DNA from 2 places in the Limnobacter sp. UBA7229 genome. Region 2 is predicted to be linked to the other one. Evidence: predicted binding sites of a transcription regulator. Region 2 holds the regulator's gene; the other holds the start of a gene.
The links. The regulator sigma-54, encoded in region 2, starts transcription at its own class of promoters, with help from an activator protein. The targets are predictions, from matches to a motif close to TGGCANGNAANCTGCTTT.
Positions count from the first base shown of each region.

Region 1 (9,787 bases), on a different contig from region 2:
GGGACAGTATGTGGATGACGCCACCATTACCACCAAGGTGAAGGCCAAACATGCAGAGGACGAAACCGTGAGCGCCTTGCGTGTGAATGTGGAAACCAAGCAAGGTGTAGTGGTGCTGTCGGGCGAGGCCAGAACTGAAGCAGAGGTTGAGCGTGCCGAGGTGTTGGCCAAGCAGGTGGAAGGCGTGAAAGCCGTTTCCAACAAGATTGAATTGAAGCCCAAGTCATAAGCTCAGATTGAGCCGACTTTAACCCAGTGCCCTGCTGGCCCTCGTGCTGGCGGGGCGTTGCAGGTGTCTGCCCATGAAACAGAATTGTACAAATTCATTGCCTTTGCGTGTGTTGCTGGTGGAAGACTCGATTGAATTGCAGGCGATGCTACAGGCCATGTTGAGCGAAATTCCCAGTGTTGAGGTTATTGCCAGTGTGGAGTCTGAAAACGATGCCTTGGCGGTGATGAGGGATGATCACACCGATTTGGCAATTGTGGACCTGGAATTGCGGTCTGGTACTGGCTTGGGTGTGCTGAAAAACCTGCACGACAGCCTGGATGGGAACAACAGACGAATTGGCGTTGTGGTTTTTTCCAACTATTCAAATTTGATAATTCGACACCGTTGTTTAAGCTTGGGCGCGAAGGCCTTTTTTGACAAATCGTTTCAAATTGATGAGTTGCTTGAGTTTGTGCAGAAACAAGCCTCGGGCCATGCCAAAGGCTTGTCAGTCTGATTGTTGAATGGCTTTAAATGGCTTGTGCAGGCCCAAAAAACTCAAAATGCTGACGCTCGGCAGGTACGCCCAGCTTGCCCAGCATGTTCTTCACTGCGCCCATAAAGCCAACTGGGCCCAAAAAGTAAACCTGTGCATTGTTGGGCAGGTTTTTCGCAATGGTTTGGGGGTTGAGTAAACCATCCTGATTTTCATAAATGTACTCGGCAGTGATGTTGCTGTGCTGGGTACTTAATTGCTCGGTCAAGTTCTTGAAAGAGTGTTGCGCTGCATTCTTGCAGGCATGAATAAATCGTATCTCGCGTTGGCCTGCGGCTGCTTTCAGCATGGCGATGGCGGGGGTCAGCCCAACACCAGCAGTAATTAGCACCAAGGGGTCTTTGCTGTCATCGAGTACAAACTCACCGCAGGGTGGGCTTAGTTGTACTGTGTCGCCCACGGCCAGGTGCTTGTGCAAATGGTTGGAGACCACGCCGCCTTCTTCACGCTTGACCGAGATTCGATAGTGTTGCCCGTTGGGTGCGTCTGACAGGGAATAGTTGCGCATGACCGTTGTGCCATTCACGTTCAGGTGCAGGGTGATGTATTGCCCCGGCTTGAAAGCCATGATCTCTTTGCCATCCAAAGGTTTCAGATAAAAAGAAGTGACCAGTTCGCTTTCTTGCTCTTTTTCGGCAATTGTGAAAGCACGTTGCCCCTCCCACCCTCCGGTGGACATGGCTTGTTTGGCATACAGATTTGCTTCGGCGTTGATCAAAATATCGGCGAGCTGGCCATAAGCCGCCGCCCAGGCGTCGATAATTTCAGGTGTGGCCGCGGCGCCCAATACTTCCTTCATCGCTTGCAGCAGGCATTCGCCCACAATCGGGTAGTGCTCGGCCTTGACACCCAGGGCTACGTGCTTGTTGACGATGAGGGTAACCGCGTTCATCAACACGGCAGGGTTGTCGATGTGTTTGGCGTAGGCCAGAACTGCATTGGCCAGGGCGCGGGGTTGAGTGCCCTTTTGCTGGTGTGCGGGATTAAAAAAGGTGGCAGTAACAGGGTATTTACTGAACATCAGTTTGTAGAAGTGCGTGGTCAATGCCTCGCCACCCTGTTCAAGTGCGGGAATGGTTGCCTTGATCCACTGTTTCTGTTCTGTGCTGACTGACATGCTGTGTTTCCTTTCTGTTCGATTGTAAACTGACTCATGATTCTCAGTGACAAACACTATCAAGATGCATGCCAACCCATTGTCTGTTAATAAGTTATTGAAAATAAAAGTTAATAAGAAATATGATTTTGTTAAATATTTCAAATCATTGTTTGATCAACAGCGATTTGATATTGTGATTAAAACAATGGTTGTTAAATTAACAATTAAGGTATCAAACCGTGGAAATGTCCAGTTTTGTGTTGGCAGTGATTGAAGACCTGGGCGCAGACCTTGATCCATCAACCCGCTATATGCGCTATGTCAATTCCCTGGCTGCAGCATTGCCCGGCAACGCATGTGCCTTGCTGAGAAAGGAAGGCTCGGCCTTGAGGCCACTGGCTGTTCGTGGTTTGACTCCCGACAGCCTTGGGCGCCGCTTTGAATTGAATGAGCATCCACGTTTGAATGCGATTGTGACTTACCGGGGGGTGACGCATTTCCCGAACAAGTCCACCTTGCCCGACCCTTATGATGGATTGCTTGAAGGCGTGCACGCCGGGGATTTGAATGTGCACGACTGTATGGGTTGCGCCCTGCATGTGAATGGCAGATTGTGGGGTGCCATTACATTGGACTCATTGAAGGCCGGTGTTTTTGATGTGAAAGTTGAACGCGCCATGGCCATGTTTGCACGTTTGGGCGAGGCGGTTGTGCATGTGGCTGAACTGACTGAAAAAACTGAGCGACATTCGAACTCTTTGTCGCTGGGGCAGGGTGAGGGCAATGGTTTGAATGCTCTGGAAGGTGTTCAGCTGTCTCGCCGTGAAATGATCGGGGACAGCATGCCCATTCGTGAACTGAAACATGAAATTTTGACTGTTGCCAACAGTCAACTGGCGGTTCTGATTCACGGAGAAACTGGTGTGGGCAAAGAATTGGTGGCCCAAGCTTTGCACGCCATGTCCAGCCGGGCCAGTTTACCCTTGGTGGTGATTAATTGCGCGGCACTGCCAGATCAATTGATTGAAAGCGAATTGTTTGGCCACGTTAAAGGCGCATTTTCTGGTGCAGAGCGCGATCGCCAAGGCAAGTTTGAATTGGCCGACGGTGGTACTTTGTTTCTGGATGAAGTGGGAGAACTGAGCGCATCGGCACAGGCCAAGCTGTTGCGGGTTTTACAAAGCGGACAGGTGCAACGCGTGGGCAGTGACAGGGAGCATCGCGTAGATGTGCGTATTGTGGCAGCCAGCAATCGCGATTTGTCGGTTGAAGTGAAAGCAGGGCGGTTCAGGGCTGATTTGTATCACCGTTTGTGTGCCTACCCTTTGCACATTCCGCCACTTCGCGAACGCGGAGACGATGTGGTGTTGCTGGCTGGCTATTTTCTGGAGCAGAACCGCAGCCGTTTGGGCTTGCGAAACCTTCGCTTGGGGCGGGGGTGCGAGGCTGCCCTGAAGCGCTACAGCTGGCCGGGCAATGTGCGGGAATTGGAACACACTTTGGGGCGAGCCGCATTGAAAGCGCGCCGGGATGAACCAGGCCCCATGGTGACTGTAGAACTAGAGCACTTGGACCTTGTGAGTGAAGCAGGGCACACACATGCCCTGACTGCCCAAGGCCTTGCAACAATTCCGAATGCGGGAATGGTCACCCCGACAGAAGGCATGCCTTACCGGGATGCTGTGGATGCTTTTTCCAGGGCCCTGGTACAGCAGGTGCTGGATAACACGGATGGAAATCGAGCCGCAGCTGCAAGGCAGCTTGGGCTTGATTCCGGTAACTTTCACCGCATGCTCAAGCGGCTTGGCCTTTAAGCAGATACCCGTGCGGGCTCGCCTGTGGTGTTTTCCTGCAGGTATTGCAATGCTTCATTGACCTGGTCGATCAAGACCAACACCAAGTGGTCTGGGCCTGTTTCGTCCAGCGCCATTTGAATGGCCTTGAATTCACCGCGTACTTCGACCACGGATGGTTTTTTGTCGCCGGAGGCAAGTGCTATGCCCTGTTGAAGCAGTGCCAGCGTTTCACCATCTGGGCGGCCACGCTGGCAGGCGTCTTCATACAAAATAATGTGATCAAAAAACCCACCCACCAAACGACCTTGCTCGGTGATGTCCTGATCGCGGCGATCGCCTGCGGCGCTGATCACCACGGTGCGCCGAACGGCCGGGATGTTTTTAAGCGTGTTGACCAGTGTCGACACTGCATCGGGGTTGTGGCCGTAATCGGCAATCACAGAGCCCCCTTTGTGCTTGAAGAAGTTAAAGCGGCCGGGCACCGTGTCGGGAGTAGACTGAAAGCTCCCGAGCGCGGCACGAATGGTGTTGAATGGCACGTTCAGGCCCAAGGCGGCGGCCATAGCACACATCACGTTTTGCACCTGAAAGGTAAATAAACCATTGTTGGTCAGCGGTACATCCATCAGGTCAATGGTTTTTTCCATGTCGTCGTAGCTGATGTTGATAACGCGGCCATCGTGAATAATCACAGGGCGACCTTTGGCTTTGTGCGCGGCCACAATCGGGTTGTCTGGGTTGCTGGTGAAAAACAGCACGCGTCCTGGGGTCAGCTTGGCCATGTTGGCGGCATGCCGGTCATCTGCATTCAGCACGGCCAAACCGTTGGGGGCCACGTTTTGAACCAGCACGCTTTTTAGCAAGGCCAGGTCTTCAACGCTGTCAATGAAGTTCAGGCCCAGGTGGTCGCCCTCGCCAATATTGGTGACAATCCCCACATCGCACATGTCAAAGCCCAAGCCCTCACGCAGCATGCCACCACGCGCACATTCAAGTACGGCAGCGTCGGCCTCGGGGTGCACCAGCACCTTGTGTGCGCTTTTCGGCCCACTGCAGTCGCCTGTGTCGATCAGGTGCCCATTCACCACCACGCCTTCAGTGCCGGTAAAGCCAACGCGCAAATTGTGGTAACGAAGAATTTGCTCGATCAGGCGAACCGTGGTGGTTTTGCCGTTGGTGCCTGTGACTGCTACCACTGGAATGCGGCCGTTTTCATCTTTCTTGAACATCAGGTCGATCACGGCTGCGCCCACATCGCGCCCCTTGCCAATCGATGGCTCCAAGTGCATTCGCAAGCCCGGTGCAGCGTTCAATTCAACAATGCCGCCACCTTGCGATTCAAGTGATTCGTCTACGCGCTCACACACCACGTCGACACCGCAAACCTCAATACCAATTTGCTGTGCGGCCTGAATCACCATTTCTGCCATGGCAGGGTGAACGTTGTCGGTCACATCGGTGGCGCTGCCGCCGGTGCTCAGGTTTGCGTTGTTGCGAAGTACTACCCGCACGCCTTGTTCAGGCACCGATTCAGCTGTAAAGCCCTGTTTCTTGATTCGTGCAATGGCAATTTCATCCAGGCGAAGTTTGCTCAATGCACTGCCGTGACCCTCGCCACGCAAGGGGTTGCGGTTTTCAATTTCGACCAGCTGGGCAATGGTGTGCACGCCGTCCCCAACCACAGAAGGAGGTTCGCGGCGTGCGGCCGCCACCAGTTTGTCGCCCACCACCAGGAAGCGATAATCGTGGCCGGGAATGAACTCCTCGACGATGGGCACGCCACTGCCGTATTTTTTTGCAGCGTCAAAGGCAACCCGCAAGTGCTCTTCGTCCACAATATTGACAGTTACGCCTTTGCCTTGATTGCCGTCGCTGGGTTTGATCACAACACCTTTGTTGGTGGCCTTTGTTAGTTCACGAAAGGCTTCCAGGGCTTCTTCAAATGTTTTCACCAGTTTGCCGCGGGGTGTGGGAATTCCGGCTGCGGACAAAATGGTTTTAGTCAGGTCTTTGTCCTGGGCTATTTCTTCAGAAATGGCGCAGGTTGTGTCGGTTTCTGCAGCCTGAATTCGGCGCGCTTTTGAACCCCAGCCCAGTTGCACAAGGCTGCCCTGAGTAAGGCGGCGAATGGGAATGCCGCGGCGCAGGGCAGCATTTACTATCGAGCCAGTGCTTGGCCCAAGTTTGCAGTCTTCATAAATTTCTTTCAGGCGTTCAATCGCTGAATTGGCATCGAAATCGTCGCCTGCCAGCGCAGCCAGAATAAGTTGGTGCGCTTCTTCAAATGCCGCACGGGCCAAATCTTCTTCTTCGTACTGCACCACCACCCGGAAGTAGCCGGTGGTGATGTTGTCGGCCACATGGGCGAAGGTAACTTGTGACCCTGCCTCAACCTGAAAACGCAAAGCTGCGCGGCTTAATATATGCGCCAAAGCAATGTTGCTTTGCTCGAACCCGGTGGCCCGTAGCGAGCCGATGCCGGGCAGGGCGCTGCGAACACGCATTTCTATGTTGGCAAAGCGGTCGTAAAGGCGCTCATTTTCCTCGCAAAACACCAAGGCTTCCATGCTGGTGTTTTTGCTCCACAAATTGGGGCCGCGCAGGGCGCGAATGCGTTCAATTTTCATAATTCATCAACCTGTTGAGTGCATCAGCATTGGGTTTAATAGCGCTGCCGAAGATCGGCGCGCAGCAGGTGGTGTGGCACATCCATTGCCCAACCAGCGGCTGCAAGTGCCAGTGTTTTTGTAAGGCTCACTGGGGGCTGTTTCAGCGGAATCGGGCTGCGTTGCTCTGCCTCGGCCCGGCTACCCATGAAGTGAATGCTTTCACCTTGGTACACCACAGCCATCCCTCCGTTTTTCACATGTTCCGCAACAATGGGGTTGTCTGCGGTGCTGCTGATCCAGATCACCTTTCCATCGCACAGGTCTTTCAATGGCAGCAAGCTGACTTCGTCTGCGTTTACAACTGCGTGGCCGCTGCCCAGTACAAGGTCTACAACCGTGCGCATCACATTGAAGTGCTGCTCTTTGGTCAGAATATCCCATTCATCCAGCCCATCCATAGCACCGAGACTGGTGATGACTGCCAAGCTGGCACGGTCGTAAGGCAGGCCTTCCGACAAAATGGTGCTGGCCTTAACCTGCATCACCAAGGTGTCCAGGTTTTTGTTGATCAGGCAGTTGCGGCCCGATTGCCAGTTCGCTGAAGGGGCTTTGTTGATGGTGCGGCCATTCATGAGCAGGCCTTGGTCGCAGGCCAGGCCCACTTTGTGTCCCTGGTCTTCAAGAATTTCTGTGAGTTCAGGGCCAAAACCTTCTATTTCAAGGCCGCCCGAGTAAGAAATGGTAGGAATCCGGCCGTTGGCGTCACCTGGGAACAGCGATTCGATGATCGGTTTGCCCACGTTGCGGGCCTGGCCTTTCGCCGGCTTGATGTGCATAAGCAAGCCGGGTCCAGCATTGACTTCAACCACCGCCAGCGATTGCCCCTTGGGCGATTGGTCAATGTGCTCGCATACCAGGTCGATGCCCGCCACATCCAGGCCCACCACGCGGGCAGCCATACAGCACAAGCGTGCAATTTCGGGGTGAATCAAATCAGTGACGTCTTCGGATGCGTTGCTGTTGCGCTCGATCAACACTTTCACGCCATCGCCTATTACAGAGCTTGCTGTGTATCCCTGACGTTGTACTTCAAGAAATACAGCCGGGTTTTTTTCCACATTGACCGGACGCAAAGGGAAAATTTCAGATTCACCACGGCGCGGGTCGGTGTTGATTTGCTGGTTGCAAAGTTCTTGCAGGGTCGACTTTCCATCGCCCACCACATGAACCAATTCACCACGCGATACGGCAGCCACTTGGTAATTCACGACAAGAACACGGTGTTCGGTTCCGCGAATGAATTTTTCAACAATAACGCCGGTGTAACTTTCTTTGTCCGCAAGTGGCCATGCAGTTTTTACATCTTCTTCTTTGGTCAGCTCAAGTGAAACGCCGCGCCCCCAGTTGCCATCGACTGGCTTCACAACCACGGGCACGCCGATATCCTGTGCAATTTCCCAAGCGTGCTCGGGGCTCTTGGCCATTTCCCCCTCAGGAACGGGTACGCCACATTGCGCCAACAGCTCCTTGCACAGGTCTTTGTCGGCGGCAATGCCTTCGGCAATGGCTGAAGTTTTGGATGTTTCGGCAGTCCAGATTCGCTGCTGCTTGTTGCTGTGGCCCAGTTGAACCAGATTGCCGTCGTTCAGGCGAACAATCGGAATGCGACGCTCGTAAGCCGCATCCAGAATATGTTGTGTGCTGGGCCCCAAGCCATGCATGTCGCAGTGGTGCTTGATCACTTTCAGCTCGGCCTGTAGATCGTACTCCGCACCTTCGATTGCAGAGTGCAACAAACGCACACCCGCCTCCAGGCAAGCCATGCCAACGACCGGGTCGGGGGTGCGAAACACCATTTTGTACACGCCTTCCTTGCTGGTCATCCGGGCTTTACCAAACCCCACTTCAAGGCCAGCCTGCGTGTGCAGTTCAATCACGATGTGTTCGAGCATGTGGGCCGCGTAGGTGCCTTCGCGAACCCGCAAGAGGAATCCTCCCGGTTCACCAATTCCACAGCGATGGTCAACCAAACCGGGTAACAAAGCCGTTAATCGCTCGTAAAATCCTGGCAACAGGTTGGAAGGAAATTGTTCCAGTTCTTGAATATCCACCAACGCTTCAATGCAACTTCGATAGGTCCAGATATTCGGGCCGTCAAGCCACATGGTTCGGAGTATTACAAGGCGTTTTTGCGTCATAAGCTGAGTGTCGGCAGGTTTGTTTTCGAGGATTGGATTTTCGATCAATGTTAACTCCGTGTCGCTGGAAATAGTGGTGTAACATCAGCGAATTCGCGAACTGAGGGGGTAATCTCATTGAAAATCGTTGGATTTTCACCGTCTGAAAACGAAGTACAACGCCTTTCAGAGGTTTGGGCCGCAAGTTCACCAACCCAAGCGGTGTTTGTGGCTGACATGAATACTCGGCGTGAGTTTTCTCGCAGCCTTGTAGCCTTTAACGCCCATGAATTAATTGTGGTAGACAAGGAATTACAGGTGCCTGTTTTCAAAGCACCTTTCTCAAGTATTGAGAAAATTTCCATGTCCGATCATTCCGGTCTTTCTACGGTCCTGATTCAGGTCGATTCCGGGCAGGTGTTTCGCTTCTATGCAAGCTTCAGTTTGCACCGTGCGCTCGAGGAATTTGTCGAGTTGCTTGAAACCGCCGTGCGCGAATTCGAGCAGGGCACAGCACACACTGCCCAAATTCAGCACCCGGTGCCGCGCTTGCTGGCCGATGAAGAATTGGATGAGGCCGGTTTCGAAGAACCAGTTTCCTCGCGTGCATTGTTGCGCCTGTGGCGCTTTGCTCACCCTTATCGCTGGCGTTTGTTCGCCGGGCTGATTCTGACATTGCTGTCAACTGCCGCAACGCTGGTGGCGCCTTATCTTTCAATGCCGCTGATGGACGAAGTGCTGATTCCATTCCAGAACGGCCAACCCATGAACACTGAACTGGCTACGTTTTATCTCAGTGGTTTGTTGATATCGGCTGTGGTTGCCGCAGGCTTGAGCTGGGCAAGAACCTACCTTTTGGCTTTGGTTTCCGAGCGTATCGGTTCGGATTTGCGTACCACCACATTCAATCATTTGATGAGTTTGTCGCTGGATTATTTCAGCGCGAAACGCACAGGCGATTTGATTGCGCGCGTGAGTGCGGAAACTGACCGAATCAATTTGTTCCTTTCACTGCATGCGCTCGATTTCATCACCGACGTGATCATGATCGTGATGACTGCCATCATTCTCATGAACATAGATTTCGAGCTGGCTTTGCTGACTTTGCTGCCTTTGCCAATCATCGCCTGGATGATTCACCTGGTTCGCGAAAAGCTGCGCACAGGTTTTGAGAAAGTTGACCGCGTTTGGGGTGAGGTTACGAATATTTTGACCGACACCATTCCGGGTATTCGAGTTGTAAAAGCCTTTGCACAAGAACGCAGGGAGTCGGATCGCTTTTTGAAGGCCAACACCCGCAACCTCGAGGTGAATGACCGCATCAACAAAACCTGGTCGC
Region 1 is NZ_DKTN01000022.1:91,537-101,323, reverse strand. Features, by position in the region: gene B4C79_RS12240 (BON domain-containing protein) at 1-229, shown strand, start outside; gene B4C79_RS12235 (response regulator) at 303-728, shown strand; gene hmpA (NO-inducible flavohemoprotein) at 742-1,884, opposite strand; gene norR (nitric oxide reductase transcriptional regulator NorR) at 2,112-3,680, shown strand; gene cphA (cyanophycin synthetase) at 3,677-6,289, opposite strand; gene B4C79_RS12215 (cyanophycin synthetase family protein) at 6,325-8,517, opposite strand; gene B4C79_RS12210 (ABC transporter ATP-binding protein) at 8,686-9,787, shown strand, end outside.
Region 1: the regulator sigma-54 is predicted to act here: its motif matches at 1,941-1,958, upstream of hmpA (NO-inducible flavohemoprotein).

Region 2 (9,787 bases):
CCCGGCGCATGGGCAGCTTGCCACTCGGTTGGTGACAAACCGGTGCCCAAAATTGTTCACAAACTGCTTGGCCAAGTGCGGGTGTTAACCCAGGCTGCGGTGCCGCAACAAAACACTCTCGATCTGAGGTAGGGGTTCGCTGGTAAAACGCTTTGCCAGCGTTTCGGCCACATACACCGAGCGATGCTGGCCACCCGTGCAACCAATTGCCACGGTCACATAGCTGCGTTGTTCATTCAAATAAGACGGCAACCAATTTCTCAAATAGGTTTCGATGTCGCTAATCAGCGGGTCGCTGCGATTGTCGGCCTGAATGTAGCGTTGAACCTCCACGTCTTTGCCAGTCAGAGGGCGCAGGCTTTTGTCGTAGTAGGGGTTGCTCAGGCAGCGCACATCAAACACCAGGTCGGCATCTGAAGGCAGGCCCTTTTTGAAACCGAAAGTTTCAAACACCAGGGTAAGTTTGGCCGATTCTTCTTCCACAGTTTCAAGCACCCATCTGCGCAGCACGTTGGGTTGCAGGGCTGAGGTGTCAATACAGCTTGCAATGTTTCTCAGCGGCTCGAGCGCTTCTCGTTCCGCATCAACACATTCTTGCACCGTGGCCTGTTCGCCAAGGCGTGCGCTCATGGGGTGACGTCGGCGGCTTTCCGAGTAGCGGGTGATCAGGGTTTCATCGTCGGCATCCAGAAACAGGATGCGAACATCGGTTCCTTTGGCCTTCATGTCTTGAATGATTTGCGGCACATCAATGATGTCGCGCCCTGTGCGTGCATCGGCAGCAATGGCAATTTGGGTGATACCTTCGGAGGACAAGCGCTGGATGACTTGCGGAATGAAGGAAGGCGGCAAGTTGTCAACGCAATAAAAGTGGGAGTCTTCCAGCGCACGAATTGCGACTGATTTACCCGAGCCTGAGAGGCCGGTGACCAATACCACCTTCATGTTAATCATGGCCGATGTCCGTTTCGGTGTCGGGGTCAACCTGGAGGTGGTCGATGCCGCCCAGCTCACTGAGCATGGCCTTTTGTTGACGCACCATGAACTCGTCCAGTGTATTGATGCCCCGCATTTGCAAAATGGTGTTGCGCACTGCGGCTTCAAGAAGCACGGCCAAGTTACGGCCTGCTGCCACTGGCAAAATGGCTTTGCGAATGGGCAGGCCCAGCACTTCCTGGAATTGCTGCTCGGTCACCAGGCGTTCCTGGTGCAATTCAAGCGAGGCCTTGCGCACCAGGTGCACAATCAGTTTCAAGCGCATTTTTCGGCGTACGGCCGTTTCACCAAAAATAGCCTTGATGTCGAGCAGGCCTACGCCGCGCACTTCCATCAGGTTGCGAATCAGTTCCGGGCAGCGGCCCTCGATGTAGTTGGGGGCCACGCGCGAGAACTCCACCACGTCGTCAGCCACCAGGCCATGCCCGCGTGAAATCAATTCCAGGCCCAGTTCGCTTTTGCCCAAACCTGATTCGCCACAAATAAGCACGCCCATGCCCAGCACATCCATGAAAACGCCATGCATCATGGTGGTGGGGGCGAGCCATTTGTTGATATACACGCGCAGAAAGTCGATGATTTCGGCGGCCGACAGGGGTGTGGCGAGCAGGGGAATGTTGGATTCGTCGCAGGCGGCTTTCAAAAGTGGGTGCGGTTGAAATGATTCAGCCACGATGACAGCGGGCGGATCGCCTTCAATCAGTTTGTCGATTTGGTGTTTTTTGCGTTCGTCGCTGATGCGGGCGAAATATTCGATTTCCTGTCGACCAAACACCTGGATGCGACCCGGGTGAATGGTGTTGAGGTGACCTACCAGATCAGAGGAAGCAAAACACTGAAGATCCAGGTGGCGGTCACCGCCATTTAAACCGGCCAGCCAGTCAAGCTTGAGTTTGTTGCGGTTGGCTTCGATCAGTTCTTTCAGTTGCTTCACAGGCTTAACTCGCGGGTTGGTAAGGCTCCCAGTTGGCGATCAGTTGGTGAGTGGCGCCGGGATCGGATTCTGTCATGAGTTTCTCACGGAAATCTTTGTCAGACAGCATTTGAGCCAGTTCTGACAGTATATCCAGATGATGCTGGTTTGCGCTTTCTGGCACCAGCAAAAACATGAGCAGCTTGACGGGTTGGCCGTCTGGGGCATCAAAAGGGATTGGGTCTTGCACACGCACCAGCGAGGCGATAGGTTCGCGCAGGCCCTTGATGCGGCCATGCGGTACGGCCACTTGCTGGCCTAAGCCAGTGGAGCCCAAACGTTCACGCGCAAACAGGCTGTCGAACACCTTGGATCTTGCGATGCCTTGGTTGTTTTCAAAGACCAGACCGGCTTGTTCAAACACGCGCTTTTTGCTGGTGACCTGTGTGTCCAACAATATGTTGGATGGTGGAAGTAGATTTGCGATCAAGTTCATCGCTGTTGATTCCTGAGACCCGCTTCTAATCGTGGGGCCGATTATACGCCATAAAAACAGAAAAGGCGGATGGAAGTCCGCCTTTTGATTTTCCCTGAAATTACAGAGGTTTATTCAGCTTCTTCGACCACCTGGTGTTTCATGGGGGTGTGGTTGTGGTTGGTTAGTTTGTCTTTGTGACGCAGTACCTGGCGATCCAGTTTGTCGGCCAGCGCATCAATGGCTGCGTAGAGGTTTTCATGACTTGCTTCAGCGTGAATGTCTTTGCCGCGAACGTGCAGTGTGACATCTGCCCTTTGAACCAGCTTGACCACCGAGATGGTCACCGATGCATCAATGACGTGATCAAAATGCCTTTTCACCCGATCCAGTTTTTCGATGACGTAGTTTCGAATCGCTGGGGTAACTTCCAGATGATGACCATTGATGTTCAAGTTCATAAGGTATCTCCTTTCGTTGCTGCGGGGGGAAGCTTTAACAGTTAAAGCGACTTGCGCATGTTCACCGGGGGTATTTTCAGTGATTCCCGGTATTTAGCGACCGTGCGTCTTGCGACCACGATGCCCTGTTGACCGAGTAGGTCGGCGATTTGGCTGTCAGATATCGGCTGCTTGGCGTCCTCCGCAGAAATCAGTTGCTTGATGAGTGCACGGATGGCCGTGCTGGAAGCCTGACCACCTGAGTCGGTGGAAACATGGCTTCCGAAGAAATACTTTAGCTCAACCAACCCATAGGGCGTCAACATATATTTTTGCGTGGTGACCCTTGACACGGTCGATTCATGCAGACCCAGCAAGTCGGCAATTTCCCGCAGAACCAAGGGCTGCATTGCGATTTCGCCGTGATTGAAGTAGCCGATTTGACGTTCTACGATGGCTTGGCTAACCCGTAAAATAGTGTCAAATCGCTGCTGAACGTTTTTTAACAACCAGCGGGCCTCTTGCAGTTGTGCGCTGAGTTGGGCGCTTTGGCCGCGGTGAGATCGCAAAATGGAGGCATACATTTCATTGATGCGAATTTTTGGCATCACATCCGGGTTCAGTTGCACATGCCACTGACCACTGAGTTTTTTCACGATCACGTCGGGCACCACATGGTCGTCGTCAATGCGGCGAAAGCGCGCACCGGGAAATGGCTCAAGTGAGCGAATAATCTGGTGACAGATTTTCAGTATGTCTTCGTCCACATTCAGCGCTTTTTTCAGCTTGGTGAAGTCGCGCTGGGCCAGTAAGCCCAAGTGATCACGAACAATGTGCTGGCAGTGGGTGTACAGGCTTTGCTGGCAGGTGATGTCTTTGCGCTGGGCCAGTTGCAGCAGCAGGCATTCGGCTGCATTGCGGGCACCCACGCCGGGTGGGTCAAAACTTTGCAGCAGGCGCAAGGCCGCGCTGAGTTCTTCAAACTCCAGGTCGGGCTCGTCCTGCAGGGTTTCCCACAGGTCTTCAAGTTCAACAGTCAGGTAGCCATCGTCGCTGAGGTAGTCAATCAGCCAAAGCACCAGGTTTTTGTCACGTTCGCTGGCCTGTGTCATGCGCAGCTGGTCGATCAGGTGCTGGTGCAGGCTGCTGTCGGGCGCAGCCAGTTGCAGGCCGGGTTTTTCTTCATCGCCATCGGCACCTGCGCCGCTGTTGTCGCGCCAGTCGCCTTCCCAGTTGTCCTGGATGGAGTCGATGGTCTCGCGCTGAACAATTTCTTCGCTTTGATTGTCTTGTTCAGCTTGCTGATCGCTGACCGGTTCGCTGGCTTTGCGGGGGTCGGGATCGGCCTCAAAGCTGTCGCCCTGTGGCTCGTGCAGTTCGCCATTGCTGCTGTCCAGGCTCAGGGTGCGCTCGCCTTCCACGGCCTCTTCGTCAGCCAACTCCAGCAGTGGGTTTTCAGCCAGCGCTTGTTGAATTTCCTGCTGCAACTCCAGTGTGGACAATTGCAGCAAGCGAATGGATTGCTGCAACTGAGGCGTGAGCGTGAGGTTTTGCGAGACTTTAAGCTGAAGGGATTGTTTCATGGAGATTCAGCTTTACATCCGGAAGTGTTCGCCGAGGTACACGCGGCGTACATCGTCGTTTTTCACAATTTGCTCGGGACTGCCCGAGGCCAGCACGCGGCCCGCGCTGATGATGTAGGCACGATCACAAATGCCCAGGGTTTCCCGTACATTGTGGTCGGTGATCAGCACGCCGATACCTTTGGATTTCAAAAAGGCAACGATGCGTTGAATTTCCAGTACCGCAATGGGGTCAACGCCTGCGAAGGGCTCGTCCAGCAAAATGAAGCGCGGCTGGCTGCCCAGCGCACGGGCAATTTCAAGTCGGCGGCGTTCGCCACCCGAGAGGGACGCCGCCAGCGAGGTGCGAATGTGCGCAATTTGAAGGTCGTTCAGCAAATCTTCGACAGCCTGATCCACCGTTTTGTCTCTGGGTGGATTGATTTCAAGCACTGCGCGAATGTTGTCTTCCACAGTCAGTTTGCGAAACACGGAGGCTTCCTGAGGAAGATAAGAAAGCCCTGCGCGTGCGCGCTCGTGAATGGGTTGCAAGGTGATGTCGCGGCCTTCCAGGCAAATGTTGCCTTCGTCGGCACTGACCAAACCCACAATCATGTAAAAGCAGGTGGTTTTGCCAGCGCCGTTGGGGCCCAGCAGGCCGACCACCTCGCCTGTGTCCACGTGCAGCGACACATCTTCAATCACGCGTTTGCTGCGGTAGGCTTTGCGTAGGCTAAGCGCTTGAAGCCGTCCTTGTCCTGTCAGGGTGTGTGCGGGGGTGTTGCTCACTTGCTGCCCCCTTTTGGCGCGGGCTCAGTCTCTTGGGTTTTTGGTTTGATCACTGCCTGTACGCGTGAGGAACCACTGCTGTTGGGTGTTCCCACCACATTCAGGAATTCTGTATTTTGCTCGTACGTAATTTTGGTACCCGAGATCGATTCAGTGAGCTGACCATTGGTGCTTTTTTGAATGCTGGCTGCACCGGTCAATGTCACGATCGATTTATTACCGTCGAATTCAATGGTGTTGCCAGTGCCGTTGATCAGCAGTACTTCATTGGGCTTCTCTGAATCACGCTGCTGTTTGAAGCGGGCAGGTTTTCCTTCCACAGTGGCGAACTGGGTACCGTCGCTGCGTTCGGTCAATGTCAATTTGTCGCCGCGAATCACCAAACTTCCACGCGTCAACAGCACATTGCCGGTGAACACGTTCACGTTTGACTTTTCGTTGTAAGTCATCTGGTTGGCGTCAATGGTCGTGGGTTGTTGTTTGTCAGATTCCAGTGCTTGCGCGCAAACCCCTAGTGCCAGTGCAGGCGCAGCCAGTGCGAGGGAAATCCAGGTGGAGCGTTTCATCGTTTGGCCTCTATGCGAAACTTGATTGACCCTTGGGCAGTCAACTCGCCAGTGTCGTTGTTCAGTGTGGCACCCTGTGCTTCAAACCGTTGGCCCGGGCGGGTCACCAGCACATTCTTGTCGGTTGAAATTTCGTTGGTGATATTGTCGATCCGTATTTCTTCAGATTTCATGGTGGTCAGTAGCCCTTCGTTTTGACTGGTCACCACCACGTTGTCCCGCAAGAAAATTTCGTCGGTGTCGAGCAGGTAAACGCCTTTTTGGGCGTTGCCTTTTACCATGCCGTTGCCTGATTCAAACTGTTCCAGTTCGGGCTCGGTGATGTTCCAGACGTTGCCTTGTGGGATGTGTTCGGCTTCCTTGCTGCGAATGATCGAATATTTGTTTTCGGCCAGGTCATGGCTTTGTACCGAGAAATTGCGCAAGTAATAGTCGCTGCTGGTGGGGTCGCTTTTGCCGCTGGCACTAAACAGGCTCAGTTCAGACTGAATGGCAAACCAATACGAGGTGGCGGCGAGTGCGAACGTCAGCAGCAGCGGTATGAACTGCGAAAGCAGATTGAAAAAAGCACTCACTGGTTTCACGATGCTTCCCAGGGGTTTTGATAGTCGGCTTGATGACTCAAAATGAAGTCACACAATTCCCGGGCAGCACCATCGCCGGGGGGGCGTGTATTAATCCAGTTGGCTGCGTTTTTCATGGCCGCCGGGGAGTGCTGGGTGGTGGCAGCCAGGGCAACCTGTTGAAGCACCGGGTAATCGGGCCAATCGTCTCCAAAAAAGCCGCATTCGCTCCAGTCCAATCCAAGCAGTTGGCGAATTTCATCATAGGCTTGCAGCTTGGTTTTACAGCCTTGAACCAACTGGTAGATGCCAAGGTCTTTGGCGCGTTTTTCTACAATGGTGCTCGAGCGCGCAGTAATCCAGATCACCTTGATGCCATGGTCCATCAGCAGTCGAAGGCCTTGGCCATCAAACACACTGAAGCGTTTCATAACCTCGCCTTCATTGCCGAAGTACAGCCCGCCATCGGTCAGGGTTCCATCCACATCAAAGCCCATCAGTTTGATTTGTGCTGCGGCTTGGGCAGCAGTGGGTTCGCGGTCGGTCGATTGATCCATTACACCACCTTGGCTTCAAACAGGTCATGGAAATTCAGGGCGCCAACAATATGACCTTGCTCGTCCGTGACCACCACCTGGCTGATGTGGCTGACCTCCATCATGCGAACTGCCTCTACGGCCAGCTTGTCAGGTGAAATACATTTGGGCGCACTGTTCATGACTTCACTCACCAGCAAGCCCCGCAAATCCAGACCCTGTTCGATCAGGCGGCGCAGGTCACCGTCGGTAAAAACGCCCAGCAGCTTGTTGTTGGCCCCGACCACGGCAGTCATTCCCAAGCCTTTTTTGGTAATTTCCAGAATGGCATTGGAAATGCTGGCTGATGGCGCCACGGTGGGAATTCGGTCGCCTTTGCGCATGACATCGCTGACATGGGTCAACAATTTGCGACCCAGGCTGCCACCAGGATGCGACAGTGCGAAGTCTTCTTCGCTGAAACCTCGCGCCTTCAACACCACCACGGCAAGGGCATCACCCAGGGCCAATGCCGCTGTTGTACTGGCGGTTGGGGCCAAATTCAGGGGGCAGGCTTCCTTTTCAACGCCGCAGTCCAGTACCAAATCGGCCTGACGGGCGAGTGCTGAATCGAGTTTGCCGGTCATGGCGACTATTTTTGCCCCGCGGCGCGCGATGGCTGGCAATACCGCCACCAGTTCCTCGGTGTTTCCTGAGTTAGACAGGGCAATAACAACGTCTTCTTGGGTGATCATGCCCAAATCGCCGTGGGATGCCTCAGTGGCATGTACGAAAAAGGAGGGAGTACCGGTACTGGCAAAAGTGGCTGCAATTTTTTTGGCAATCAGGCCCGACTTGCCCACGCCGACCAAAATGACTCGACCCTTGCAATTCAATATTGCGGTGGTTGCCTGGCTGAACTGATCATTCAAGCGCTCGGACAGAGCCAAGACCGCTTGGGCTTCAATGGCCAGCGCTTCCCTGGCCATGGCCAGAAAATCGTGTTTGTCATTATTCGACGGTGTTTTTGACATGGTAGACCCTGATAGACTTAAGCAACGAAGGTGCTTGAGGCTGTGTTCTTTTCAGGGCAGTATAGCAAAGCGCGTGCCAATTCTCTCCACTTCCTAAGCATTAAACGTGCCTAACGCTCTAGAGCTGTCTTTGATTCTCATGCTGGTCGCCGTGTTGGCGGTCTCGCTGTTCCGTCACTGGAAGCTGCCCGCCATGCTGGGCTATCTGTTTGCGGGCACGCTGATTGGTCCATATTCGTTCGGCATCGTGCCCGACACACCCGAAACCCGCCACTTGGCTGAATTTGGCGTTGTTTTTCTGATGTTTTCAATTGGTCTTGAGTTCAGTTTGCCGAAATTGCATGCTATGCGCCGTGTGGTGTTTGGCCTGGGGTTGGCGCAAGTGGGGCTGACCATGCTGGGCGTGATGGGCCTGGGTGTGCTGGCTGGTTACTTTCTGGAAGTTCCACTGAGTACTGCCTTTGTGCTGGCGGGGGCAGCAGCCATGTCTTCCACTGCAATTGTCAGCAAATTGTTGTCCGAGCGGCTTGAACTGGATTCCCCCCATGGACGCCAGATCATGGGAATTTTGTTATTCCAGGATTTGGCCGTGGTGCCGCTGCTCATTATCATTCCCGCGCTGGGGCAGGGGGCCGAGAACCTTACTGTGACTTTGAGCCTGGCGGTGGTGAAAGCGGCGCTGGTGCTGGGGCTGATGTTGGTGTTTGGCCAGCGCATGATGAACTGGTGGATGACTTTCGTGGCCCGAAGCAAGTCGCAGGAATTGTTTGTGCTGAATGTGCTGCTGATTACCCTGGGCCTGGCTTGGCTGACCGAACTGGCTGAACTGTCGTTGGCACTTGGTGCGTTTGTGGCGGGTATTCTGATTGCAGAGACCCAGTACAAACACCAGGTGGAAGAAGACATCAAACCCTTCCGGGATGTGCTGTTGGGCCTGTTCTTCGTGACCACTGGCATGCTGCTGAATCCGGAAGTGGTCATGCAGAATTGGTACTGGGTTATTTTGCTGGCCGTACTTCCCGTGTTGGCCAAGCTGGTGTTGATTGCCGCACTGGCTCGAATTTTCGGTGCCAATATGGGCACCGCCATGAGAACCGGTATTTACCTGGCGCAGGCCGGTGAATTTGGTTTCGTGTTGCTGGCCAACACGGGCTCGGCTGGTTTTGCTTTGGTACCTGACCCCTGGTTACAAACCATTACGGCAAGCATGGTGCTTTCCATGTTGGCGGCACCCTTCATGATTCAACACGCAGACCGAATCGTATTGCGCTTTTCCAGCCAGGAATGGTTGCAAAAGTCGCTTGAGTTGCACCAAATTGCCCAGAAAAGCCTTGCGACGACCAAACACGTGCTGATTTGCGGTTTCGGCCGCAGTGGACAGCACCTGGCGAGGTTGCTGGACCGTGAAGATCTGGATTATGTGGCCTTGGACCTGGATCCAGACCGTATTCGTGAAGCCACTGCTGCTGGCGATTCGGTGGTGTTTGGCGATGCTGCGAAACGTGAAACACTGGTTGCTGCCGGTTTGCTGCGGGCCTCTTGTGTCGTGGTTACCTTTGCGGAATTCAAGTCTGCTGAAAAAGTGTTGACCGCGGTACGTGCTTTGGCGCCCAACGTGCCGGTGGTGGTGCGCACCTACGATGAAAGTGATTTGGAAAAACTGACCGCGGCTGGCGCCACCGAAGTGGTGCCTGAAATTCTTGAAGGCAGTTTGATGTTGGGTTCTCAGGCCTTGATGCTGTTGGGTGTGCCTGTTTCGCGGGTTGTCAAGCAAATTCGAGCCATTCGTGAATCGCGTTATCAAATGTTTCGGGGGGTGTTTCGTGGCGTAGACGACGAGGCGGACACACCCGAGAACCAATGGGTCCGTTTGCATTCCGTGTTCGTGGAACCAGGGGCCAGTGGCGTGGGCAAAAGCCTGGCCGAGTTGGGTA
Region 2 is NZ_DKTN01000014.1:30,255-40,041, reverse strand. Features, by position in the region: gene mutY (A/G-specific adenine glycosylase) at 1-132, shown strand, start outside; gene rapZ (RNase adapter RapZ) at 85-954, opposite strand; gene hprK (HPr(Ser) kinase/phosphatase) at 947-1,930, opposite strand; gene B4C79_RS08350 (PTS sugar transporter subunit IIA) at 1,935-2,405, opposite strand; gene hpf (ribosome hibernation-promoting factor, HPF/YfiA family) at 2,516-2,845, opposite strand; gene B4C79_RS08340 (RNA polymerase factor sigma-54) at 2,887-4,407, opposite strand; gene lptB (LPS export ABC transporter ATP-binding protein) at 4,420-5,175, opposite strand; gene lptA (lipopolysaccharide transport periplasmic protein LptA) at 5,172-5,741, opposite strand; gene lptC (LPS export ABC transporter periplasmic protein LptC) at 5,738-6,325, opposite strand; gene B4C79_RS08320 (KdsC family phosphatase) at 6,322-6,861, opposite strand; gene B4C79_RS08315 (KpsF/GutQ family sugar-phosphate isomerase) at 6,861-7,853, opposite strand; gene B4C79_RS08310 (monovalent cation:proton antiporter-2 (CPA2) family protein) at 7,993-9,787, shown strand, end outside.